Linked DNA regions of Limosilactobacillus reuteri. Each later gene encodes a partner of the first gene's protein in a complex. Links are inferred from orthologs where the notes say so. Each region holds a gene or a part of one and is shown on either strand. Other genes may lie near its edges.

Region 1 (7,961 bases):
TTCCATTCGGGAAAACAGGATTCGAACCTGCGACCCCCTGGTCCCAAACCAGGTGCTCTACCAAGCTGAGCTATTTCCCGCTAAATCTTTTCTTCTCGTTCAGCAACGATAAAGACAAACTCCGCACTACAAGCTAATTTGCCGTTCACAAGCGCTTGTGTTTCTACAATCCCCATTGATGATCGAACTTTTTTCATAACAACGTTTAGTTTTAATACATCACCAGGACGGACCATTTGTCGAAACCTTGCTTTATGAATTGCGCCAAGATAAGCTGTTTTCTTATAAAAATGCGGTGATTTTAATATCAAAATTGAAGCAGCTTGGGCCAATGTTTCGATAATTAAAACTCCAGGCATAACAGGATTATTAGGAAAATGACCGCGAAAAAATGATTCATTAATTGTGACATTTTTTGTTGCGGTAATCTTTTCTTCAGGAACTAATTTATCTACATAATCGATATAGCAAATCGGATATCGATTAGGAATTAATTCCATAATCTCCTGCGCATTCATTATTGCCAACTAAGCATGCTCATCCACAAAATCTTCTAAGTTTTGCAAGGCTTTTTTAACAACCTTCATTTCTTCATCATTCATTCCTTTAAGAAAACGTTCAACCATCATGTTATGAAAGGCCCGGTGCGCACGATATAGTACCCGGCCTCTTTTGGTTAAACATAACCGAACAATGCGGCGATCATCTTTATCACGAATTCTTTCCACATATCCTTTTCGAATTAAACGATCAGCCATTGAAGTCATTGTTCCTGGAGTTAGATGAAGCTTTTCTGCTACTTGAGAAATTGTTTGATGGTTATACATCGTAATTGCATCAATTGCATGCATCTCTTTAATTGTTAAATCATTGAATGTACTTTTCCGCAATTCATTTTCTTCAATCCATAGAATTCCGGAATAAACTTTGATTAATCCTTTATTAATTTTTTCGTAATCATTATCTTTACTCATTTAATAGTTTAAAATTATTGTTCCTGTACTTAACCCGCCACCAAAGCCACTCATTGCAATAATGTTACCTGGTTTAATCAATTTATGAGCAATAGCTTGAGTCAATAAAATTGGTTCACTAGCGGCAGCTGTATTCCCATATTCACTAATATTCATTGGAAACTTTGTAATTGGTTGCGCCAGTCTCTTTGCAATTTGGGTAATTATCCGTTCATTTGCTTGATGTAATAAAAAATAATCGATATCGTCTAATTTCAAATTAGCTTGTTGAACGGCAGAAGTGATTGATCGTGGTACTTCATGAGTGGCAAAGCGGTATACGTCACGGCCGGCCATCGTAAATGGTGAAAGGGATGTTAGTTGTTTAGGGAAGCCAGTTTTAGGCGTTGTTTTTCCGGCAATAATTTTATCTCCTAAGTCACCAAATGTATGGAGATCACGGCCGAGAATTAAAGGGGTTGTTGTAGTTGTCTTTTGAAGTAACACTCCGCCAGCCCCATCGCCGAACAATACGGCAGTACTTCGATCTTGCCAATCAATCAGTTTTGATAATACTTCTGCACCAATTACCATTGCATTTTTCCAATGAGAGCTTTTCAACATTAATTCAGCTGTATTAATGGCATAGATAAAACCAGTACAAGCTGCTGAGATATCAAACGCAATTGCATTTTTCGCACCTAATCTTCCTTGAACAATAGCAGCAGTTGAAGGAGTATAGGCATCAGGAGACATCGTTGCAATAATGATTAAATCAAGTTCAGTTGCCTTTAAATTGGCATTAGTCAATAACTGGGTACCAACATTGACAGCTAAATCTGAAGTATTTTCAGTGTTGCTGATATAACGTTGATGAATTCCAGTCCGCGTCTTAATCCACTCATCTGAAGTATTCATAATAGTTGATAATTGCTGGTTAGTAATTTTAAGGGGTGGATGATAACTCGCAGTACTAGTAATTCTTAAATTTTGCAATTATTTTTCATCCAACTGTTTCTTTACGAAATCAACAACGTCACTAATAGTCTCGATTCCTTCATCGGCATCTAATTCAATCTCAAATTTATCTTCAAGCTCATTCATAATTTCAAAAACATCAAGACTATCAGCATCAAGATCATCTTTGATTCGTGCATCCATTGTTACACGATTTTCGTCAACATCTAATTCATCAACAGTAATAGTTTTTACAGTATTAAAAATTTCCTCTTTAGTCATATCCATTTATCTGTCAGTTCCATCTTTTTGCTCCTTTATAAATTTTTCATAATCAGCAAGATTTTCAATGTGTTGGGTATTTAAGTGCTGGTCAACTTGGTGAGCGAAGCGAGATAACGTCTTTCCAGGACCAATTTCCAATATTGTGTCAATTTTCGCGTGCTTGACTAATTCCTTAACATTAGCTCCAAAGTGTGTTGGAACAGCTAATTGTTTTTCAAGAATTCCTGGAAGATCCTCACAATGAAACAAGCTGTTAGTAGTATTGCTAATAACTTCAATCTGTGGCTCATGGAAGTCGACTGTTTGTAACCGGTTATGCATCTGTTGACGTGCACCGTTAAAGAAGGGAGTATGGAATGCACCATTAACTTTGAGCAAGATCGTTCTTTTAGCAAGATTATCCTCTTCAATCTTTTTAAGGGTAGCCTTTAAGTCGGTTAATGTCCCGCCCACTACGATTTGTTGTGGTGAATTATAGTTGGCAATATAAACCCGCTGATTATTTTCTTGTTGAGCGGTGATTAGTTCTTGTATCTCTTGAAGTTGAGGATCAAGGACAGCTGCTAATGTACTTATTTCTCTATCCGCGTCTTGTTGCATAAAGTGAGCACGGTCCGCAACTAATTTAATTCCTTCTTCAAATGAAAGTGCATTACTAGCAATTAAAGCGGCGTACTCGCCTAAAGATAGGCCAATCATCCCCTTAATTGGTAGTTGAGGTAAATCCCGTTTTAACATTCGGTAGATTCCATAACTAATTGTTACAATTGCTGGTTGAACATATGCTGTTTTATTCAACTCCTTATGCTCGTTTTTCATAATTTTGAGCAAATCAAGTTCACAAACAGCGCTTGCCTGACTAACAATCCTTGAAAAAAGGGAGTCGGCCATAAGCTCGACTCCCATTCCCGATCGCTGTGCACCTTGACCGCTAAATAATATTCCGTAGTACATCTAAATTGTCATCCCACCGTCAACTACAATGGTTTGACCGGTCAAATAATCATTTTCTGCTAAAAATTTTGCGGTCTTAGCAACTTCTTCTGACTGCCCTAAGCGGTTGAGGGGGATACGACTGAGAATTTGTTCTTTTACTCGCTCAGATAATTTTTCAGTCATATCACTAGTAATCATTCCGGGAGCAATCGCATTGCAACGAATTCCGCGGCGCGCTCCTTCCTGGGCAATAGATTTAGTAAGGCCGATTATACCTGCCTTGCTTGCTGCATAATTAGCTTGTCCCGTATTACCATGGAGACCCACAATACTAGCAAGGTTGATAATGCAACCGGCTCTTTTTTTGAGCATCTTCTTAAAAATAGGTTGCGTTAACATAAATGTTCCGCGTAAATTAACATTGATGACCTGGTCAAAATCGCTCGCTTTCATTCCCATCATTAACTTATCATTCGTGATTCCCGCGTTATTGATAAGAATGTCGATCTTCTCGTATATTTGCCAAGCCGCTGCTGCTAATTCACTAACTGATTCTTCATTTGCAATATCGCCCTTAAGATAGTGATAATCCGCCCCTAGTAGATCTAGCTTTTCTTTAAACGTTTTTGGTAAGTTATCCTGCCGCCCATTGAGGATTAGCCGACTACCAGCCTTAGCAAACTCTAATGCAGTAGCCGCCCCAATCCCGCGTGTGCTTCCGCTTATAAAAACGACTTTATCTGTCAGTTCCATTCACTCCCATTTCTTAAAGGCTAAAACAGCATTATGCCCACCAAAACCAAAAGAATTACTAATTGCGTAACGGGCGGTTGAGGCGTTCCTATTTTCTGACGTTACAAGGTTAACTGAGCACTTCGGATCTTGATTAAAACAGCCTATATTCAACGGTAATTGTCCCTTTTGTAAAGCGGCTACTGTTAAGACTGCCTCAATTGCGCCCGCAGCCCCAAGCAAATGGCCGGTCATTCCCTTCGTTGAACTAACGCGAACATTACTATCGGAACCAAATACCTGATTGATTGCTTTGGATTCGCCTTCATCATTAGCATGAGTAGCGGTTCCGTGGGCATTAATATAGGAAATTTCGCTAGGACTAATTCCAGCTTCTTTAATTGCCAGTTCCATTGCTCTTGCCGCCCCTGCACCAGTTGGATCAGGGGATGTAATATGGTAAGCGTCCGAGGTAGCACCATAACCGACAATCTCACCAAGAATGTTAGCACCACGTTTTTGCGCATGCTCAAGATCCTCTAAAACAAGTGTTGCACCGCCTTCGCCCAAAACAAATCCTTGGCGTGCTTTATCAAATGGCAAAGAAGCTTTAAGCGGATCAGTTGCTTGTGATAATGCTGTTAATGCCGCAAAACCAGCAATCCCGATTTCATTCACCGAAGCCTCTGATCCACCGGCAATCATTACTTTGGCGCGTCCTTCTTTAACTTGACGAAAGGCTTCTCCAATTGCATTAGTTCCAGTGGCACAAGCAGTCACAATTGATGTACAAATATTTTGCGCATTAAAGTGAATGGAAATATTACCGGCTGCCATGTTAGCAATTGACATTGGAACAAACATTGGTGATACCCGTCTAGGACCCTTATCATGCATTTTGATAATTTGCTCTTGAATAGTTGTCAAACCACCAATTCCAGATCCATAGATAACACCCATGTCAACTGGCTTAGTATTTGTTTCATTAATCTCTGCCATTTCCATTGCTTCAATAGCACTTTGTAAGGCATATTGAGAATAAAGATCCATTCGATGCGCGGCTTTTTTCCCGATGACATCATTAGGGTCAAAATCGTCAATTTCACCTGCGACGGTAATTCCTGTCGGTTTGGAATCAAATTTCTTGATCGCTTTAATTCCAACTTTGCCGGCAAAACTATTACTTATAAATTCTTGAATACCATTACCATTAGGAGTAACAGCACCCATTCCTGTTATTACAACTCTTCTCATTTAGTCATTATCTTTATCCTCCTGAACTGAGAAAAGTGGTTGTTCTACTTCAACTAATTCTTCATTGCTTACACAAATTGAAGTAATGATTCCGTTAAAAGGACTTTTTATTTCTGTCATCATTTTCATTGCTTCAATCACACAAACAACATCCCCCTTTTTTACATGGTCGCCACTTTTAACATAGGGATCTGCATCGGGGGTTGGTTGGAGATAGACTGTTCCGACTAGGGGCGCAGTTATATTTTGAGTTGGCTGTTCGTTTGCCTTTTTCTTAACTGAAGGTATTTGCTCTGTTTTTTCGGTTGTTATAAGATCTTCATGCTTGTGAGTTTGCTTATTTTTGCTTAAATAGAGCTGAAAGGAATCTTGATTTATTTCTAATTCACGAATATCAGAATCTTCAAAATTTTGCATTAATGTTTGAATTTCTTTAAATTCCAACTACCCAATCATAAAAGTTAATTCGGCTGTACAGGCTTTTTTACCATCGACTGTTGCGATTCCCTTACCAATTCCAATGTTTTTGTGCACTTTTTCTAGGTTGACTTCTAACTTTAATGTGTCACCAGGGCGAACTACTTTACGAAATTCTGCTGATCGAATTCCACCAAAATAGGCTGTTTTTCCTTGGAACTCTTCTTGTGATAAGAGAGCGACGGCACCTGTTTGCGCCAATGATTCAACAATCAATGCTCCTGGTAAAACTGGATTTTTGGGGAAATGGCCATTAAAAACCTCTTCATTGATCGTGACATTACGCCGTGCGATTGCCTTCTTACCGGGGATTAATTCATCAACTTGGTCAATTAGTAACATTGGGTAACGATGAGGAAGGATTTTTTGAATTTCAGTTATATCTAAAGTTTTATTAGTCATTCACGCTGTCAGCCCCTCCTTCCATTGCGACAAGAAAGAGTCTTCAAGAAACGTTGTTGAAGCTGTTCCTGCCAGAAATTTAGAATTATTTAGGATTGCTAAATGGAAATTTTGATTGGTTGTTACGCCCGTAATTACCATTTCATTCAAAAGTCGTTTGATTTTTTCAATAGCTTCTTGGCGATCTTGACCAAGGGCAATTACCTTAGCGATCATTGAATCATAATAAGGAGTGATCTTACTGCCAGGATAAATAGCAGTATCAATGCGCATCCCCAAATTACCAACTGGAAGATACAAGTAATTAATCGTCCCAGTCACTGGCATAAAGTTTTGTTTAGGATTTTCAGCATTTATCCGACACTCAATTGCATGTCCATTAACCTGAATATCCTGTTGGGTAAAGGGAAGTGGTTCATTCGCAGCGACAATAACCTGTGCCTTCACTAAGTCGATCCCAGTTACCATCTCCGTCACTGTATGTTCAACCTGGATACGAGTGTTCATTTCCATAAAGTAAAAGTGATGGTTTTTGTCCATTAGAAATTCTATTGTCCCCGTATTATGATAGTTAATCGCATTAATGGCTCGTATGGCGATTTGCCCTAGCTTTTTTCGCTCTTGTTCATTTACTAGGACGCAAGGACTTTCTTCAATCAATTTTTGTTTATTTCGTTGAATCGAGCAGTCACGTTCAGGAAAGAAAACGGCATTGCCAAAATTATCACGAAATACTTGAACCTCAATGTGTTTAACATTCTCCATAATCTTTTCAAGGTACATTCGGTCATCATTAAACGAAAGACGGGCTTCGTTTTGGGCCTCGCTAAATATTTGCCGCATCTGGTTATGATCGTTAATTCGTCGGATCCCTTTACCGCCACCACCAGCAGCTGCTTTTAACAAAATTGGATACCCAATCTTGTTTGCAACATCAACAGCGTCATTAACATTGGTAATATAGTCATCGCTTCCAGGAATCACAGGCACCCCTGATTTTTTCATTTGCTCCCGTGCATGCTCCTTATTTCCCATTAAGTCAATCACTGAGGCTTGGGGACCGATGAACGTAATTCCGCATTCTTCACACATTGTCGCAAATTCCGCATTTTCTGATAGAAAGCCAAAGCCAGGATGGATCGCCTGGGCACCTGTACCAAGAGCAGCTTCTAAAATGTTTTTCGCATTCAAATATGAATCTTGGGCCCGGGCAGTTCCAACGCATACAGCTTCATCCGCTAGTTGAACATGAAGACTTTCGCGGTCTGCAGTTGAATAGATAGCTACTGTCTTAATTCCTAGCTCCCGTAATGACCGTATTATCCTGACAGCAATTTCACCACGATTAGCCACTAGTACTTTGGAAAACATTCAATGACGAGCAGGTATTCGTAATCCATAGTTACAGTTAGGACAAACAGCAAATTGTGTTAACTGCTTGGTGAATAGTAATTGATGACAATGTGGACACCTTAGCCACATTTGATCTGGGACCCTTTCATCAGCATTTTTATCTGCTTTGATGTGCCGTTCACTTAAAGTATTATTTTGATCATATAATTTCACTCATTCATTAGCAACGCTCCTTGTTTTTAATAGCCATTCAAGCAGCTTTTTTTCATCTTGACGTTTTACAATTCGATCAATAAACCCATGATGCAGGATGTTTTCAGCTGATTGGAGGTCGACAGGAATTTGCTGGTGGATCGTCTGCTCAATAACGCGACGGCCAGCAAAGCCAACAAGTGCATGGGGCTCAGCGAGAATAATATCTCCGTCCATCGCGAAACTAGCAGTTACTCCACCAGTTGTTGGATCGGTTAATACCACGATGTATAAAAGGCCGGCAGCAGCATGCTCATTTATTGCTTGTGAAATCTTAGCCATCTGCATTAGCGACATAATTCCTTCTTGCATCCGTGCCCCGCCTGAAGCAGTGAATAGTACTACTGCTTGACGATGGAT
Region 2 (7,961 bases), 1.0 Mb from region 1 along the record:
TCTTCAAGGAGTAGTGGTGTCAGAACCGCTCTTGGTCCGCTATGGTTATCGGCGCAACCGGCTTACCTTTCGAATGCAGGTAGGTAATGAAGTGGTGATCGCAACTTTTTTTAATCAGCCCTATATTAAAAAGCAAATCGAACTAAATCAGCAAGTAACTGTAATGGGGAAATGGGATGCATCTCGCCGTCAAGTAACAGGAAACAAGCTTCTTAAGGAAAAAGCTGATGATCGAAATGAGTTTGGTGCGGTCTATGCGGTGAATAAGCATATCCGGCAAAATGTCCTCCAAAGTTTTATTCGTCAAGCTTACGAGGAATATGCCAATATCATTCCAACGTATTTGCCAGAAACGATTCGTCAACGATACCGGTTAATGGATCGGCGACAAATGATTAGGGAAATTCACTTTCCACAAACTCAGGCAACTGCAAAAGCCGCCCGCCGAACAGCAGCTTACGAAGAGTTTTTCCTGTTTCAGTTACGACTGCAAGCAATTCGCCGTGCCCACCGTCAAGAAGATGGCGAGCGGATTTTATACCATAATGACGAGTTAAAAGAATTTATTGGCGGACTCCCATTTGAATTAACTGATGCCCAAAAACGGGTTGTTAATGAAATTTGCCGTGATATGCGTCAACCATACCAGATGAATCGATTGTTACAGGGAGATGTTGGTTCTGGAAAAACAATTGTTGCTGCTATTGCCATTTATGCAGCTATTACTGCCGGTTATCAAGCAGCTTTAATGGCGCCGACAGAAATTCTGGCAGGACAACATGCTGAGAAATTAGCGAAAATTTTTGAAGGAACCCATGTCCAGGTTGCTCTTCTGACTGGTTCATTGACTGCTAAGCAACATCGGGAACTATTGACGGCGATGAAGCGGGGGGATGTCAACCTCATTGTCGGAACCCATGCGCTAATTCAAGATGGAGTTGAGTATGCTAATCTTGGTCTGGTAATTACTGATGAACAGCACCGTTTTGGGGTCAACCAGCGTCAGCAACTTCGTGAAAAAGGCGAACATCCTGATGTATTAGCCATGACAGCGACCCCTATCCCACGGACACTAGCGATTACTAATTATGGTGAAATGGATGTTTCGATAATTGACCAATTACCGGCTGGGCGAAAACCAATTCAAACAAAGTGGCTACAGTCTAACCAACATGCCGCAGCAATCCATTTCTTACGTGACCAATTAAAGCAAGGAGCACAGGCGTATGTTGTGAGTCCTTTGATTGAGGAATCAGCGGCTTTAGATGTACAAAACGCGACTGATCTTTATAATCAGCTATCGGCCGATCTTGAGCCAGCTTATAAAGTGGGCTTACTCCATGGACGAATGGGGACGGAAGAAAAAGATGAAGCGATGCGCCAGTTTAAATCTGGTGAGCTTCAAGTTTTAGTTGCAACCACGGTTATTGAAGTTGGTGTTGATAATCCTAATGCAACGGTAATGGTTATATATGATGCTGATCGTTTTGGGCTTGCACAGCTTCACCAATTACGTGGTCGGGTTGGTCGAGGCAGTCGACAAAGTTATTGTCTCTTAATTGCCGATCCGAAAACTGATGAAGGAAAAGCCCGGATGAAAACGATGGTTGCTACCGATGATGGATTTAAGATAGCTGAACAAGACTTGAAACTACGGGGATCTGGAGATATTTTAGGAAAAAAGCAATCGGGGATGCCAGAATTTAAAGTGGGTGATCCGGTTGCTGATTTGAAAATGCTGCAAATTGCCCGTGCTGATGCTGGGAACCTATTAGGGATGCCCAATTGGGATCAGGTCGATGAAAATCAGCCACTTGTTTTATATTTAAAGCGTCATGAACTGGAGACGCACTTTGACTAAATGAAAATTGCTGTTGATGCAATGGGTGGAGATAATGCTCCCCAAGTAATCATTGAAGGGGTAGAAGAGGCCCGAGACCTTTACCCCGACCTAGAATTTGACCTTTATGGAAATCCAGACAAGGTTAAACCCTTAATAAAAAATAATGAGCGGCTTAATATTGTTGCTACCAGTGAAGAGATTTCAATGGGTGAAGAACCAGTCCGGGCGATTCGACGAAAAAAAGATTCGTCAATTGTTCGCGCGGCAACAGCAGTTAAAGAAGGAAAAGCTGATGCCTTCTTTTCTGCGGGAAACACTGGGGCAATTTTGGCGGCCGGCCTCTTCATTGTTGGCCGTATTAAAGGAATTGACCGTCCGGGACTCACTAGTATTTTGCCAATTGCCAAGCCGGGTGCTAGTCGACATAATTTTGTCTACCTCGATACTGGTGCAAATGCTGAAAGTAAAGAGAAAAATTTGGAACAATATGCTTACCTTGGTAAATTCTATGCCGAAAATGTATTGGGAGTTGCGAATCCTCGGATTGCGCTATTAAACAATGGGGCAGAAGAAGATAAGGGTGACAAATTACATAAAGAAGTATGGCAAATCCTCAATAGCAAAGACGATTTGAATTTTGTCGGCAATATTGAGTCTGGCGACCTCCTGTTTGGCAAGGCAGATGTTGTCGTAAGTGATGGGTGGACGGCAAATGCGGCCTTGAAAGCGACTGAAGGAACCGCTAAGATGATGATGACGTTAATTAAAGATGGAATCTTACATGGTGGTCTCCGTGCTAAGTTAGGTTATCTTATGCTAAAGCCCGTTTTCCATCAAATCGGGCAAAAAATGAGTGCTTCAACTTATGGTGGGGCAGTCTTATTAGGACTTAAGGCCCCCGTTGTTAAGACTCATGGATCTGCTGATGCTTTAGCAGTGAAAAATACAATTAGTCAAATCAGAACGATGATCAAAACGGGTGTGATTGAAAAAACAGTTGAGTTTTTTGATAACACCGAAAATCTAGACAATTCTAAGAAAAACGAATAGATGGCTGATAATAAGAAAACAGAAATCTTTAATAAGGTTTCAGAGATTGTTGCTGACCATTTTGATGTTGATCGGGCTAAGATTACTGATGATTTGAACTTAAAGACAGATTTGGATGCTGATTCAATTGACTTTGTTGAATTTGTTCTCGAATTAGAGGATACGTTTGGCGAAGAAATTAATGATGAAGATGCTGAAAAGTTAAGTACAATCGGTGAAGTTGTTGATTACATTGCAGAACATACTGCCAACTAAATGATCAAAGAATTACAAGACTACCTGGCCAAGGAATTTAATATTCATTTTGATAATCCTGCTTTATTAGCAGAAGCTTTTACTCAAGCTTCGTATGTAAATGAACATCCTAACCAAGGATTAAAATATTACGAACGGATTGAATTTCTTGGCGATGCTGTGTTGGAACTGATCGTTTCAGAATATATTTATAAACGTTTCCCTGAATTGCCACAGGGAAAACTTACTCGCTTAAGAGCGGCAATGGTATGTGAAGATAGTTTTTCTAAATTTGCCAAGGAATGTCATTTTGATCAATATATTCGCTTGGGTCATGGTGAGGAAATGGCCGGCGCAAGAGAACGGCCAGGCTTGCTATGTGATATTTTTGAATCATTTATTGGTGCCCTCTATTTAGATCAAGGCCGACCAGCAGTCGAAAAATTTGTCCAACGGGTTATCTTTCCTAAACTTGATATGGGCTGGTTTGATCATGCTGTTGATGCCAAGACCAGTCTTCAGGAATTTCTCCAACGTGACGGTGACATTGCCATTGAATATCATTTGGTGGAGGAAAGCGGAACAGAAAATGACCCTGAATTTAAAGTAAATGTTACTGCTAACGGTGACGTTATCGGTGAAGGAAAGGGCTCATCAAAGAAGCATGCTGAAATGCAAGCAGCACAACAGGCACTTGATAATATGAGAAATAAAAATAAATAGATGCAATTATTGTCTTTAACTTTGGACGGCTTTAAATCCTTTGCCCAAAAAACAACAATTAAATTTGAGCCCGGAATGACAGGGATTGTTGGTCCGAATGGTAGTGGAAAGAGTAATATTATCGAAGCTATTCAATGGGTAATGGGCGAACAGTCGGCTCATCATTTACGGGGAGATCGGATGGCTGATGTTATCTTTAATGGGTCATCAGATCGTAAACCTTTAAACCGGGCCCTAGTTTCGATTACGCTAGATAATAGCGATCATTACTTAGCTAGTGAATTTACTGAGCTTACCATTACTCGTAAAATATACCGCAATGGTGATAGTGAGTACTTAATCAATGACCAAAGCGTCCGCTTAAAGGACATTACAGACTTATTCATTGATTCTGGTTTAGGTCGAGAATCCTTTTCCATTATTTCCCAGGGACGGATTGAAGAAATTTTTAACGGTAAACCAATTGATCGGCGGGGAATCATTGAAACCGTTGCGGGAGTTGCCAAGTATAAGAAGAATAAAGAAACAGCTGAAAAGCGACTTACTACGACGATGGAAAACCTTAACCGGGTAAATGACATTATTAGTGAGTTAGAAAAGCAGATCGAACCTTTAGAAGAGCAAAGTGCAATTGCCCAAGATTACTTGGAACAAAAGAAACAATTTGATGTGCTTGATCGGACACAAACGGTTCGTCATTATGACGAGTACTATGAAAAGTTAACCAAATTAGGTGCCAAGCTCGATCAAGCAGAAGCGATGGTAAGGGACTATCAAGGACAAGCAGGCCGCGATCAGCAACAGCTTGATAATTTGAAGCAAAAGCGTCAACAACTAAACGCAACTAAAGATCGTCTCCAAGCGATTATCTTAAATCAGACGGAGGCAATTGCTAAGTATGAGAATCAGCAATCGGTTTCCAGTGTTCGTCGTGAACAACGTGAAAATGAGCAACGGCGGTTAACTACCCAACAGGCTGAACTCAATGCACGTTTAAAAGAGGTTAAGGCAAACCAACAGGCAAATGACGAGCAATTGGCTGAACAAAAAGCGTTGATTAATGGTCAGCAAGCTGAGTTTGAAACAGCCAGAAAGATGAGTAGCAGTGAGCGGATCGCGACCCTAAAACAGCAAGTGGAGGATTTACGTAACCAACAAGTTAGCTTGATGCAGGAAAGAACAACGATTCATAATCAGCAATCTTTCTTGTCACGTAATCATGAACAGGCGATGAGTCTTCAACGTCAGAATGTCGAGGAACTTGACGCTACTAAGAACCAGCTTGCAGAAATTAATCAAGAATATGACCGCTACCAACAAGAAGTAGCCATTACTAAGGGAAGCCTACAGACTGTCAGTGAAAAACTAAAAGCAGCTCAAGATCACCGTGAAAAACTTAATTACGGGTACCAAACAAAACAACGTGATTGGTATGCAGCATTAGGAGATGTACGGTCGCTTAAGTCGCGAATTAACGCTTATCAGTCAATGGCCGATGAATATAGCGGCTATTACCGGGGAGTTCAAGAAGTCCTTCGGCAACGGCAGCAATTTCCTGGATTGGCGGGAGCAGTCAGTGAATTATTTGATGTTCCTGCCAAGTACACGCAAGCGGTTGAAACAGTATTAGGAAGCCAGCTTCAGCAATTGGTTGTTGACCGGCAAGCTACTGCCAAAGCAATTATTAACTTCTTGATTAAGACTCGCGCTGGCCGGGTAACTATTTTGCCGCTTGATACGCTTAGCCACCGGCGACCATTAAACATTTGGCCACAACTAACTGGTCTCCCTGGCTTTTTGGGTCGAGCAACAGAACTTATTAAGTTTGATCAAAAGTTTCAGATTATTGCTGACCACTTACTAGGAACAACGGTTATTGCTGACAACCTTGATCATGCCACTGAGATTGCTCGTGCAGGTCGTCATATGGTACGGGTGGTAACTCTTGACGGTCAGTTGATCAATGCTAGTGGAGCGATGACTGGGGGAGCCACCCGTAGTCAACGAACAGGACTTTTAAGTCAAAAGCAAATGGCTAAGCAACTAGAAGAAGAGCTAAAAAAACAGGAACAGCTTGCAGCAAACTTAGAGCAAGAAATTACTAAACTACAACAAGCGCAAAAAGCGAACGAACAAGTAGTAGCTGATTATCAGCAACAAGTTCAGACTTTACAAGATAAGTTTCATGAGCAAGAAAGTAATTGCCAGTTGATCTCAAGTAAGCATGAGACGCTTACTAATCGGGTACAGATTTTAGAAACCCAAAATAAACAGCAAGACACTCAACATCAGGATTACGAATCACAAGTTCAACAAAATAATGAACAAGCTGATAAAGTAAACCAGAAATTGACGCAAGTTGTGGCAAAGATTAAGCAAATTCTTACCCAGATCGATGAATTACAGAATGATGCGTCGACTCAGGCACGACAATTAGCACAAATGCAACAAAAAATTGCAGTGGCCGAAGAACGACTTCAACAATATCAACGCCAAAGTCAAGAGTATAACCGGCAATGGCGAGAAGCTGAGGAGAGTTTAGAAAAGGTCACGGTTGCAATCGCTGAGTTAACGACTCAATCAGCTAGTCAATCAACAAGTGAAAAATCGACACAGACAGCCTTAAAAGATGCTAAAGAAGAGCAGGCAAAAGCTAAGGTGCAACTGGAAGATAATTCAGTTGCTCTTGAAGAACTTGAGCAAAAGCTGTCACAAGCCGAAGCACATTATAATCGTCTGCAAGAACTTCAGCGGGCAGCCCTTGATGATCGTAATAACTTAAATGAAGAGCGCGTGAAGTGTGAATCAATGGTTGAGCAAGCTCTTAATCGATTATCTGAGCAATATTCCATGACCATTGATGAAGCTCGTCAACAGATGAGTGACTTGGACGAAGAGATCTTAGCGACCCGGTTGAAGCTATTAAAGCGGGGATTGGATGATCTTGGTCAAGTTAATGTTGGAGCGATTGAAGAATATGAGCGTGTTCGTGAACGGTACGATTTCTTGAAGGGACAACAAGACGACTTGCTCGCCTCTCGAGCTCAGCTTAATCAGACGATGGGTGAGATGGATGCCCAAGTCAAGAAACGGTTTATTACAACCTTTAATCAGGTTTCACAAAAGTTTGATGAGACGTTCCAACAAATTTTCTCTGGTGGTCATGCTAAACTCGTCTTAACCGATCCCCATGACTTATTAACAACCGGAGTCGATATTATGGCCCAGCCACCGGGAAAGAAAAATCAACATCTTTCATTGTTATCCGGTGGGGAGCGAGCATTAACGGCGATTACCTTACTATTCGCTATTTTAAAAGTCCGCCCAGTTCCATTTGCAATTCTTGATGAACCAGAGGCAGCCTTGGATGAGGTCAATGTACAACGTTTTGCACACTACCTCAGCAAATTTGGTACTGAAGGTCCACAATTTATCGTCATTACCCACCGCAAGGGAACGATGATGGACGCTGATGTACTGTACGGGGTTACAATGCAAGAATCAGGAGTTTCAAAGATGGTATCAGTGGACGTTGTTGATACTTTACAAGAGAGTGACAATTAAATGGGATTATTTGATATTTTTCGCCGTCATAAGAAAAAAGAAGAGGAAAAAACGCCTGATAGTTCAAGCGCAGTTGTTCAATCTGAAACCGCGCATGAAGATGAAGCAGCAGATACGACGAGTGCGACACCAGCTTCTGCACCAATTCATCCGGAACCGGTAAATATTCCTCCTGCCGATAGCTATGAGGAAAAGATTAACCCGGATGGAACTCACGAAATACTTCATAACAGGGTTAAAGAAGAAAAAGAAGAGGATACTAGCGAGAAAAGTCACTCAGAAGAGGTAGCAGCCTCAAGTGTTTCTGAAGAAGAAGTACCGTCGTCTAGTACTCCGGAAGAAACTATTTCTGCAGAAGAACCGTCTTCTAATTCTGCTGAAACTGAAACAGCCGTCGAACCGACCGAACCCGTTGCAGAAGAAGAAAAAACAGTTGAAGAACCAGTAATGCCAACTAAAGAAGAAGTGGCAGAAGATTCCTCAGCTACTGAAGAATCAAATGAGACTGATAATTCTGAAGAAAATGATGGTGATGAGGAACAACAAC

The links.
Region 2: the proteins of fabF (region 1) and acpP are in contact, whole or in part, in a solved structure (PDB 6OKG), measured with the Escherichia coli proteins. The link is inferred for Limosilactobacillus reuteri from one-to-one orthologs.

Annotation. Positions count from the first base shown.
Region 1 is NZ_CP059275.1:1,716,822-1,724,782, reverse strand. Bases 3,002-6,000 are described here. They hold fabF (beta-ketoacyl-ACP synthase II), read right to left. Parts: upstream 5,118-6,000; coding sequence 3,885-5,117; downstream 3,002-3,884. Other genes in these bases: accC (acetyl-CoA carboxylase biotin carboxylase subunit), read right to left, coding at 5,997-6,000; fabZ (3-hydroxyacyl-ACP dehydratase FabZ), read right to left, coding at 5,562-5,996; HHK02_RS10000 (acetyl-CoA carboxylase biotin carboxyl carrier protein), read right to left, coding at 5,118-5,561; fabG (3-oxoacyl-[acyl-carrier-protein] reductase), read right to left, coding at 3,150-3,884; HHK02_RS10015 (ACP S-malonyltransferase), read right to left, coding at 3,002-3,149. Also shown: tyrosine recombinase XerS, read right to left, coding at 1-6; 3-hydroxyacyl-ACP dehydratase FabZ, read right to left, coding at 81-527; HHK02_RS10030 (MarR family winged helix-turn-helix transcriptional regulator), read right to left, coding at 528-974; HHK02_RS10025 (beta-ketoacyl-ACP synthase III), read right to left, coding at 975-1,949; HHK02_RS10020 (acyl carrier protein), read right to left, coding at 1,950-2,192; more of HHK02_RS10015, read right to left, coding at 2,199-3,001; more of accC, read right to left, coding at 6,001-7,367; HHK02_RS09985 (hypothetical protein), read right to left, coding at 7,368-7,562. UniProt on the Escherichia coli protein: Involved in the type II fatty acid elongation cycle. Catalyzes the elongation of a wide range of acyl-ACP by the addition of two carbons from malonyl-ACP to an acyl acceptor.
Region 2 is NZ_CP059275.1:716,549-724,509, forward strand. Bases 1,522-4,520 are described here. They hold acpP (acyl carrier protein), read left to right. Parts: upstream 1,522-2,893; coding sequence 2,894-3,148; downstream 3,149-4,520. Other genes in these bases: recG (ATP-dependent DNA helicase RecG), read left to right, coding at 1,522-1,861; plsX (phosphate acyltransferase PlsX), read left to right, coding at 1,862-2,893; rnc (ribonuclease III), read left to right, coding at 3,149-3,850; smc (chromosome segregation protein SMC), read left to right, coding at 3,851-4,520. Outside these bases: more of recG, read left to right, coding at 1-1,521; more of smc, read left to right, coding at 4,521-7,414; signal recognition particle-docking protein FtsY, read left to right, coding at 7,415-7,961. UniProt on the Escherichia coli protein: Carrier of the growing fatty acid chain in fatty acid biosynthesis.